2 regions of the Pantoea sp. F_5 genome follow, and region 1 is predicted to be linked to the other one. Evidence: predicted binding sites of a transcription regulator. Region 1 holds the regulator's gene; the other holds the start of a gene.
The links. Region 1 encodes PurR, which represses purine synthesis genes. Its sites were predicted from a motif close to CANGCAAACGTTTGCNTG; they were not measured.

Region 2: F3I44_RS22065 (NCS2 family protein) is a predicted target of PurR. The motif match lies at 2,856-2,873, and genes of this name have one in related genera.

What each region holds. Positions count from the first base shown of each region.
Region 1 is NZ_VWUO01000002.1:455,138-459,616, reverse strand. Features, by position in the region: gene F3I44_RS04660 (C40 family peptidase) at 87-884, shown strand; gene F3I44_RS04655 (YnhF family membrane protein) at 931-1,020, opposite strand; gene purR (HTH-type transcriptional repressor PurR) at 1,302-2,327, shown strand; gene punR (DNA-binding transcriptional activator PunR) at 2,324-3,229, opposite strand; gene punC (purine nucleoside transporter PunC) at 3,337-4,479, shown strand, end outside.
Region 2 is NZ_VWUO01000026.1:15,843-20,321, forward strand. Features, by position in the region: gene spoT (bifunctional GTP diphosphokinase/guanosine-3',5'-bis pyrophosphate 3'-pyrophosphohydrolase) at 1-42, shown strand, start outside; gene trmH (tRNA (guanosine(18)-2'-O)-methyltransferase TrmH) at 45-743, shown strand; gene recG (ATP-dependent DNA helicase RecG) at 740-2,818, shown strand; gene F3I44_RS22065 (NCS2 family protein) at 2,925-4,298, shown strand; gene F3I44_RS22070 (AsmA family protein) at 4,417-4,479, shown strand, end outside.

The DNA of each region.
Region 1 (4,479 bases):
TGGCCTGGGCACTGATCCTGGATCAGATTAATCTCAACTTTGTCGCGGTGCGTAGTGGCCCTGACAACTTAACTAATCAACGGACTATGCGTTTAATCATTACGCTTTTCATGCTGGCCTTTGCGCAACTGTTTTTCAACGTCGCTGCTGCTTCCCCGCACGCGCCGGTGAACGTGAGTACGCATAAAGCAGAAAAAAAGAGCGCGCGCGACGATGAGCGCCGCAAGCGTCGCCAGGTAAAAACGGTGACCAAAAAAACTCGCCTCAGCCCTGTTCAAAAACTTAAAACGAAAAAACAGAAAAAAGTCGAACTCACTGCTCAACAGACGCCAGCTAAGAAGACCTCGCTTAAAACCGCCCGTATCAGCAAAAATAAAGAAAAAAAACGCTATGGTCATCAGCGCCTGCTGAAAACCGCTGAGGTCACCACCAGCGAACCTGGCACGATTAAAATGAGCAAATCTCACCGTCAGCGCTACCAGAAAGCGCGCGAAACCGCGATGACTAAGCTGATGGGACAGCTGGGTAAACCTTATCTGTGGGGCGGCACCTCACCACATACTGGTTTCGATTGCAGCGGTCTGGTCTGGTATGCCTATAAAGATCTGGTGAAGTTCAAGATCCCGCGTACCGCTAACGAGATGTATCACCTGCGTGACGCTGCGCCAATCAAGCGTGAATCGCTGGAGAAAGGCGATCTGGTCTTCTTCCGCATTAACGGCCGCGGTACTGCGGATCACGTCGGCGTTTACCTGGGCAATGGCAAGTTTATTCAGTCGCCACGTACCGGCAAAGATATTCAGATCAGTGCATTAGGGGAAGACTACTGGCAGCGCCACTATATTGGTGCGCGTCGTGTGATGACGCCGAAAAACATTCGCTGATCAGCACTACAGTTCGAAAAAAGCCGGGATAATCCCGGCTTTTTTATTAGTGCAGAATGGCAGTAAAACTAAAGGCCACAATCATCAGCAGACAGCCGACAGTAGTCATCAAAGCCAGTTTCAAATCAGTACTCATTACCTGCTCCTTAGTCACACACTTTGTAGGGATATGGCATTTTCCCACATGACCTGGTAAAAATCTCGTTTTATCCGTTCAGCCTTGTTAGAATCCCGCCTTTGTTGCGCAACGCGCGCAACCCTGATTCCGTTTGCGCATCTTTTCAGGCGTTTTTTCTCCGCCAGCAGCCTGTTTACCGGCCAGAAAAACCGTATTTTTGCGGAAAATTCCCTGAGAAGACGCAAACGTTTAACATTACGCTTATCATAGAGTTAGGTAAGCAATGGAGTCCGATTTTCATGGCAACAATTAAAGATGTGGCGAAACGCGCTGGCGTCTCAACGACCACCGTTTCGCACGTCATCAATAAAACCCGCTTTGTCGCTGAAGAGACGCGCGAGGCGGTCTGGCAGGCAATTAAAGAATTGCACTACTCGCCGAGCGCTGTCGCGCGCAGCCTGAAAGTAAACCACACCAGGACGCTGGGTCTGCTTGCCACGTCCAGCGAAGCGCCCTATTTCGCTGAAATTATTGAGGCGGTTGAAAATCACTGTTTTGATAAAGGTTATACGCTGATTCTGGGGAATGCGCATAACGACCTGCAAAAACAGCGCGCCTACCTCAGCATGATGGCGCAGAAGCGCGTCGATGGCCTGCTGGTGATGTGCTCTGAGTATCCGGACGATCTGCTGCAGATGCTGGAAGAGAACCGCAATATCCCGATGGTGGTGATGGACTGGGGCGAATCGCGCGCAGACTTCACCGACACGGTCCTGGATAATGCTTTCCAGGGTGGCTATCTGGCGGGACGCTATCTGATTGAACGTGGACACCGTGATATTGGTGCGATTCCCGGTCAGATGGAGCGTAACACCGGCGGCGGACGTCATGCCGGCTTCCTGAAGGCGCTGGAAGAAGCGGGTATTCAGCCACGCGCGGAGTGGATTGTGCAGGGTGACTTTGAGCCGGAGTCGGGCTATCAGGCGATGCAGCAGATCCTGTCGCAAAAGCAGCGCCCGACCGCCGTGTTCTGCGGCGGCGACATCATGGCGATGGGGGCCATTTGCGCCGCCGACGAAATGGGTCTGCGCGTGCCGCAGGATATTTCGGTTATCGGTTATGATAATGTGCGCAACGCACGCTATTTCGCCCCTGCCCTGACCACGGTGCATCAGCCTAAAGCCCAGTTGGGTGAGAAGGCGCTGGATATGCTGCTCGACCGCATTACCAGTAAGCGCGAAGTGTCACAAACGATTGAGGTCCATCCGACGTTGATTGAGCGGCGTTCAGTAGCTGATGGTCCGTTCCGCGACTATCGCCGCTAATCCTCGCTTAACCACTCCTGATTAAGCGTTCGCGCATCACCCAGATAGCTGAGCAACCAGCCTGTCGCCGGTGATGCGCGATCCTCTGCCCAGCTAACGCAACAGGGACTGTCCGGAAATGCCACCGGCAGCGTCAGCTCCACCAGCTCGCCAGTGTCGAGCAGTGGCCTTGCCAGATGACCCGGCACCATCGCCACGCACAAGCCCGCCTGCACGCACTCCAGTCCGGTTTGCCACTCCGGCACCACCAGCCTGCGCTGGTTATCCAGCGTCCATGTCATTCGACGCGGTAGTGCGCGTGATGTATCTTCCAGTACCAGGGACGGCCAGCTACGCAGCGTGTCGTCATCTATCTTGCTCGCCTGCGTCAGAGGATGATCGGGCGCGACCACGCAGCGCCAGTTGAGCGTACCCATATCACGAAACGCAAACCGTCCCCCCACCGGAATCGCCTGCGTGGCACCAATTGCGACTTCCACCCGGCCATCGGCCAGTGCATCCCAGACACCGTTAAACACTTCGTAGCTGATGATCAGTTCCATATCGGGGAAGTGGCGATAGAAATCTTTGGCCAGCTGTCGGGTACGCTGAGGTTTGGCAATACGGTCAACAGCAATGCTGAGCTGCCCGCGCCAGCCGTTGGCCAGCTGCTGACACTGCCGCCGTGTGGCAAGCATTTTTTTGATGACGCTGCGCCCTTCCCGGACAAAATGCTCCCCTGCAGGCGTCAGCACCACTTCACGATGCTGGCGTTCGAACAGCGGCACCGCCAGCCAGTTCTCCAGCTGACGCACTGTATAGCTGATGGCAGAAGGTACCCGATGCAGCTCCTGCGCGGCTGCGCTGAAGCTGCCTCCGCGGGCAACCGCGTCAACGACCTCTAATGCATATTCTGACCACATAATCTGCCTTCAAAAATTTTAACAGCAACCGGCAAATATTACCGTTTCACAGCGGCAAACGCACCTTTTACACTCTGCCGCGTTTATCCTGCAAAAATGAGAATGAGATGCTGTCGAATAAAGGATTTATGCCCTATCTTGCCCTGCTGAGCATGCTCGGCTTTTTAGCCACTGACATGTATCTGCCCGCCTTTGGTGCGATGCAGCAAACATTTAACACCTCGCCTGGTCTGATCAGCGCCAGTATGAGTCTGTTCCTGGCGGGCTTCGCCGTAGGTCAGCTCTTCTGGGGACCGCTTTCCGATCGCATCGGCCGTAAACCCGTACTGCTGGCCGGACTGGCCATGTTTGGCGTCGGCTGTGCGGGCATGTTGTGGGTGAATGATATTGCTCTGATGCTGACGCTGCGCTTTGTGCAGGCGATAGGCGTCTGTGCTGCGGCCGTGAGCTGGCAGGCGCTGGTAGTGGATCGCTACCCCGCCGCGCGCGCCAACAAAGTCTTTGCAACGATTATGCCGCTGGTTGCGCTCTCCCCGGCGCTGGCCCCGTTGCTGGGTGCCTGGCTGATCGGCCATTTCCACTGGCGTTCGATTTTCCTGGTGCTGACGCTGATTGCGGTGGCGTTGATTCTGACCACGCTGCGTTTGCCCACAGTACGCCCGGAAGCACGTGAAAAAGGAGCACAGCCCGGCTTCCTCACTCTGTTGAAATCCCGGGTCTACAGCGGCAACGTGCTGATCTACTCCGCCTGTTCTGCCAGTTTTTTTGCCTGGCTGACCGGCTCGCCGTTCATTCTGGCGGATCTGGGCCTTTCGCCCGCCGATATCGGCCTGAGTTATGTGCCCCAGACGCTCGCCTTTTTGATTGGCGGATTCGGCTGTCGCGCCATGCTCAACCGCTTTCATGGCGCTCAGCTGTTACCGTGGCTGCTGGGCATTTACAGCCTGAGCATTCTGGCGCTGTTTGCCGTAGCACTGTCAGGCAACAGCATGCTGGTGAGCCTGATGGTGCCGTTCTGTGGGATGGCGCTGGCTAACGGCGCAATTTATCCGATTGTGGTTTCCAGTGCGCTGACGCCCTTCCCGCACGCCACCGGTAAAGCAGCCGCATTGCAGAACACCTTACAACTCGGACTCTGCTTTGCTGCAAGCCTGGCAGTCTCTGCCGGATTAACCCAGGCGCTGTTTACCACTACGCTGATAATGACGGTAACGATTCTGCTGGCGCTACTCGGTTACGCTCTGCAGCGT
Region 2 (4,479 bases), on a different contig from region 1:
GTGATGCCGGATGTGATCAAAGTTCACCGTAACCGTAATTAGGCATGAACGATCAACGTTTTGCCCGGATTCAGGCGATGCTGGCACTGCGCCAGCACGACCTGACGGTCTGTATGGAGCAGGTGCATAAGCCGCACAATGTGTCGGCGGTTATCCGCACGGCCGACGCTGTGGGCATCCACGAAGTACATGCTGTCTGGCCCAGCCAGCGGATGCGCACCCAGGCTTCCGCGTCTGCCGGAAGCAACAGCTGGGTGAAAGTGGTCACCCATCCCACCATCGGCGATGCCGTAAAACGGCTTAAACAGCAGAAGATGCAGGTTCTGGCGACTCATCTTTCTGACGATGCCGTGGATTTCCGTGAGATCGATTATACCCTTCCCACCTGCATCCTGATGGGACAGGAAAAAACCGGCATCACTGAAGAAGCACTGGCGCTGGCTGACCGGAAGATCGTAATTCCCATGGCAGGAATGGTGCAGTCACTGAATGTTTCGGTTGCCTGTGCGCTGATCCTCTATGAAGCGCAGCGGCAGCGGCAGAATGCCGGTTTTTACCTGCGCGATTACAGCCTGCTGGATGATGATGAGCAGCAACGCCTGCTGTTTGAAGGCGGATTCCCGGTGCTGGCGCGGGTCGCGAAGCAGAAAGGTTTACCCTATCCGCGCATCAATGCCCAGGGCGAAGTCGACGCCGATCCCAGCTGGTGGGCAACCATGCAATCGACCGGTAAAAAAAGATGAAAGGCCGTCTGCTGGATGCCATCCCGCTCAGTACCCTGACCGGCGTCGGTGCCAGCCAGGCGGCAAAACTGGCCAAAATTGACCTGCACACCATTCAGGATCTCCTGCTTCATCTCCCGCTACGCTACGAAGATCGTACCCAGCTTTATGCCATTGACGATCTGCTGCCCGGTATCTGGGCCACCGTAGAAGGCGAAGTGCTGCACACAGACATCACCTTTGGTCGCCGCCGGATGATGGTGTGCCAGATCAGCGATGGCAGTGGTGTCCTGACCATGCGCTTCTTCAACTTCAATGCCGGGATGAAGAACAACCTGTCGCCGGGCCGGCGCGTCACCGCTTATGGCGAGATTAAGCGCGGTCAGCGCGGCGCTGAGATCATTCATCCCGAATACCGCATCCAGGGCGAACAGAGCAATGTAGCGCTGGAAGAGACCTTAACACCGGTTTATCCCACCACTGAAGGCATCCGACAGGCCACGCTGCGTAATCTTACCGATCAGGCGCTGACGCTGCTGGAGAGCTGCCCGATTGCCGAGCTGCTGCCGAAGGAACTGAGCGGCGGCTTGATCAGCCTGCCTGATGCACTGCGCACACTGCATCGTCCGCCGCCCGATCTCCGGCTCAGTGAGCTGGAGAGTGGCCGTCATCCGGCGCAACGCAGGTTAATTCTGGAAGAGCTGCTGGCGCATAACCTCAGCATGCTGGCGGTACGCGCCGGTGCTCAGCGCTATTACGCGTTACCGATGCCGCCGCGACACAACCTTAGCGATCAGCTGCTGGCCGCGCTGCCCTTCTCACCGACCAATGCGCAGAAACGCGTGGTGGCGGAGATAGAGAAAGATCTGGCCAACGATTTCCCAATGATGCGGCTGGTGCAGGGCGACGTCGGCTCGGGTAAAACGCTGGTAGCCGCGCTCTCTGCGCTGAATGTTATCGCCCATGGCAAACAGGTTGCGCTAATGGCACCGACCGAACTGCTGGCGGAACAGCACGCCAGTAACTTCCGTCAGTGGTTTGCGCCGCTGGGCATAGAAGTGGGCTGGCTGGCCGGAAAACAGAAAGGCAAAGCCCGCCAGGCACAGCAGGAAGCAATAGCCAGCGGCCAGGTGGCGATGGTAGTCGGCACACACGCGCTGTTTCAGGAGCAGGTGCAGTTCAAGGGTCTGGCGCTGGTCATTATTGATGAGCAGCACCGGTTCGGCGTCCACCAGCGACTGGCTTTGTGGGAAAAAGGCGAGGAACAGGGTTTCCATCCGCATCAGCTGATCATGACCGCCACACCCATTCCGCGCACCCTGGCGATGACGGCTTATGCCGATCTGGATACCTCAACTATCGATGAGCTGCCACCGGGACGTACACCGGTGACCACCGTCGCCATCCCCGATACGCGACGCGATGAGATTGTAGCGCGGGTTGAGCATGCCTGCCGCGAGGGACGTCAGGCCTACTGGGTCTGCACCCTGATTGAAGAGTCCGAATTGCTGGAAGCGCAAGCGGCAGAAGCCAGCTGGGAATCCCTGAAAATGGCGCTTCCCGACTTGAACATCGGACTGGTACATGGCCGGATGAAGCCCGCGGAAAAGCAGGCGGTGATGCAGGCCTTTAAAGCGAATGAGCTGCAGCTGCTGGTGGCGACGACAGTCATAGAGGTCGGCGTTGACGTGCCGAATGCCAGCCTGATGATTATCGAAAACCCGGAGCGGTTAGGGCTGGCGCAGCTGCATCAGCTGCGTGGCCGTGTAGGTCGTGGTGCTGTAGCATCGCACTGTGTGCTGCTCTATAAAGCGCCGCTGAGCAAGACGGCGCAGAAGCGTCTTCAGGTGCTGCGCGACAGCAATGATGGCTTTGTCATTGCTCAGTTCGATCTTGAGATTCGCGGTCCGGGTGAACTGCTGGGCACGCGTCAGACCGGCAACGCTGAATTCAAAGTAGCCGACCTGCTACGTGATGCCGCGATGGTGCCGGAAGTTCAGCGCGTGGCGCGCCACATCCACCAGCACTATCCCGAGCAGGCCAGCGCCCTGATTGAACGCTGGCTGCCAGAGAACACCCGCTATACCAACGTCTGAGTGCGTTCCATTCTGGTACGGCCTTTTTTATCCTCACCGGGCAAACGATTGCTTTTAGCCTGCGGATGATTACAATCGCCACACTATTTTTTGGGAAGAACAGAAGATGTCCACCACTCCTCAGCCAGACCAGCCTTCCGCCACGAAAAGTGAACTGATTTATCGTCTTGAAGATCGTCCCCCCCTGCCGCAAACGCTGTTTGCCGCCGGTCAGCACCTGCTGGCAATGTTTGTCGCGGTTATTACGCCTGCGATTCTGATTTGTCAGGCGCTGGGCCTGCCTGCAGAAGATACCCGGCACGTGATCAGTATGTCGCTGTTTGCATCGGGCGTGGCATCACTGCTGCAAATCAAAACCTGGGGACCTGTAGGTTCGGGCCTGTTGTCGATTCAGGGCACCAGCTTTAACTTCGTAACGCCTCTGATTATGGGCGGGATGGCGCTGAAAAATGGCGGTGCTGATGTGCCCACCATGATGGCGGCACTGTTTGGCACGCTGATGGTAGCCTCCTGTACCGAAATGGTGCTGTCGCGCGTATTGCATCTGGCGCGCCGGATCATTACCCCGCTGGTTTCCGGTATCGTGGTGATGATTATTGGCCTGTCGCTGATTCAGGTCGGCCTGACCTCCATTGGCGGCGGTTTCAGTGCGATGAGCGACCATACCTTTGGCGCGCCGAAAAATCTGATGCTGGCCGGTGCCGTGCTGCTGGTGATCGTGCTGCTGAACCGACAGAAGAATCCCTACCTGCGCGTCGCCTCCCTGGTGATTGCCATGGCGGTGGGCTATCTGCTGGCCTGGGCGATGGGCATGCTGCCTGCGACAGGTATTCCTGCCGATCAGCCGTTAATCATGGTGCCAACTCCGCTCTACTACGGACTGGGCTTTGACTGGAATCTGCTTATCCCGCTGATGCTGGTATTTATGGTCACCTCTCTGGAGACCATCGGCGATATTACCGCCACCTCGGATGTTTCAGAGCAGCCGGTGAGCGGTCCACTCTATATGAAACGCCTGAAAGGTGGCGTGCTGGCGAATGGTCTTAACTCCTTTGTCTCCGCGCTGTTTAATACCTTCCCTAACTCCTGCTTCGGTCAGAACAATGGCGTCATTCAGTTAACCGGCGTGGCCAGCCGCTACGTGGGCTTTGTTGTCGCGCTGATGCTGATTGTGCTGGGGCTGTTCCCGGCGGTCAGCGGTCTGGTTCAGCTCATTCCTGAGCCGGTGCTCGGCGGCGCAACCATTGTGATGTTCGGCACCATCGCCGCCTCGGGCGTTCGCATCGTGTCACGCGAGCCGCTTAACCGTCGCGCCATCATGATCATCGCGCTGTCGCTGGCGGTGGGGCTGGGTGTTTCTCAGCAACCGCTGATCCTGCAGTTTGCGCCCGAGTGGCTGAAAACCCTGCTCTCTTCCGGCATTGCGGCAGGTGGCATTACCGCCATCGTGCTCAACCTGATTTTTCCGCAAGAGAAGTAAGTCCACAGGCAGGCTTCGGCCTGCCTGCTAATTATTCGGATTTACATCCAGGCTGTTGAGCTGTAACGGTAATTCAGGCATAACAACCTCTCACCGGATTTAACTCGGGAAGGATGCGATGAAATTTATTGGAAAGTTTTTCCTCACCTTACTTTTGCTGCTGCTTTTCATCCTTGTGGTG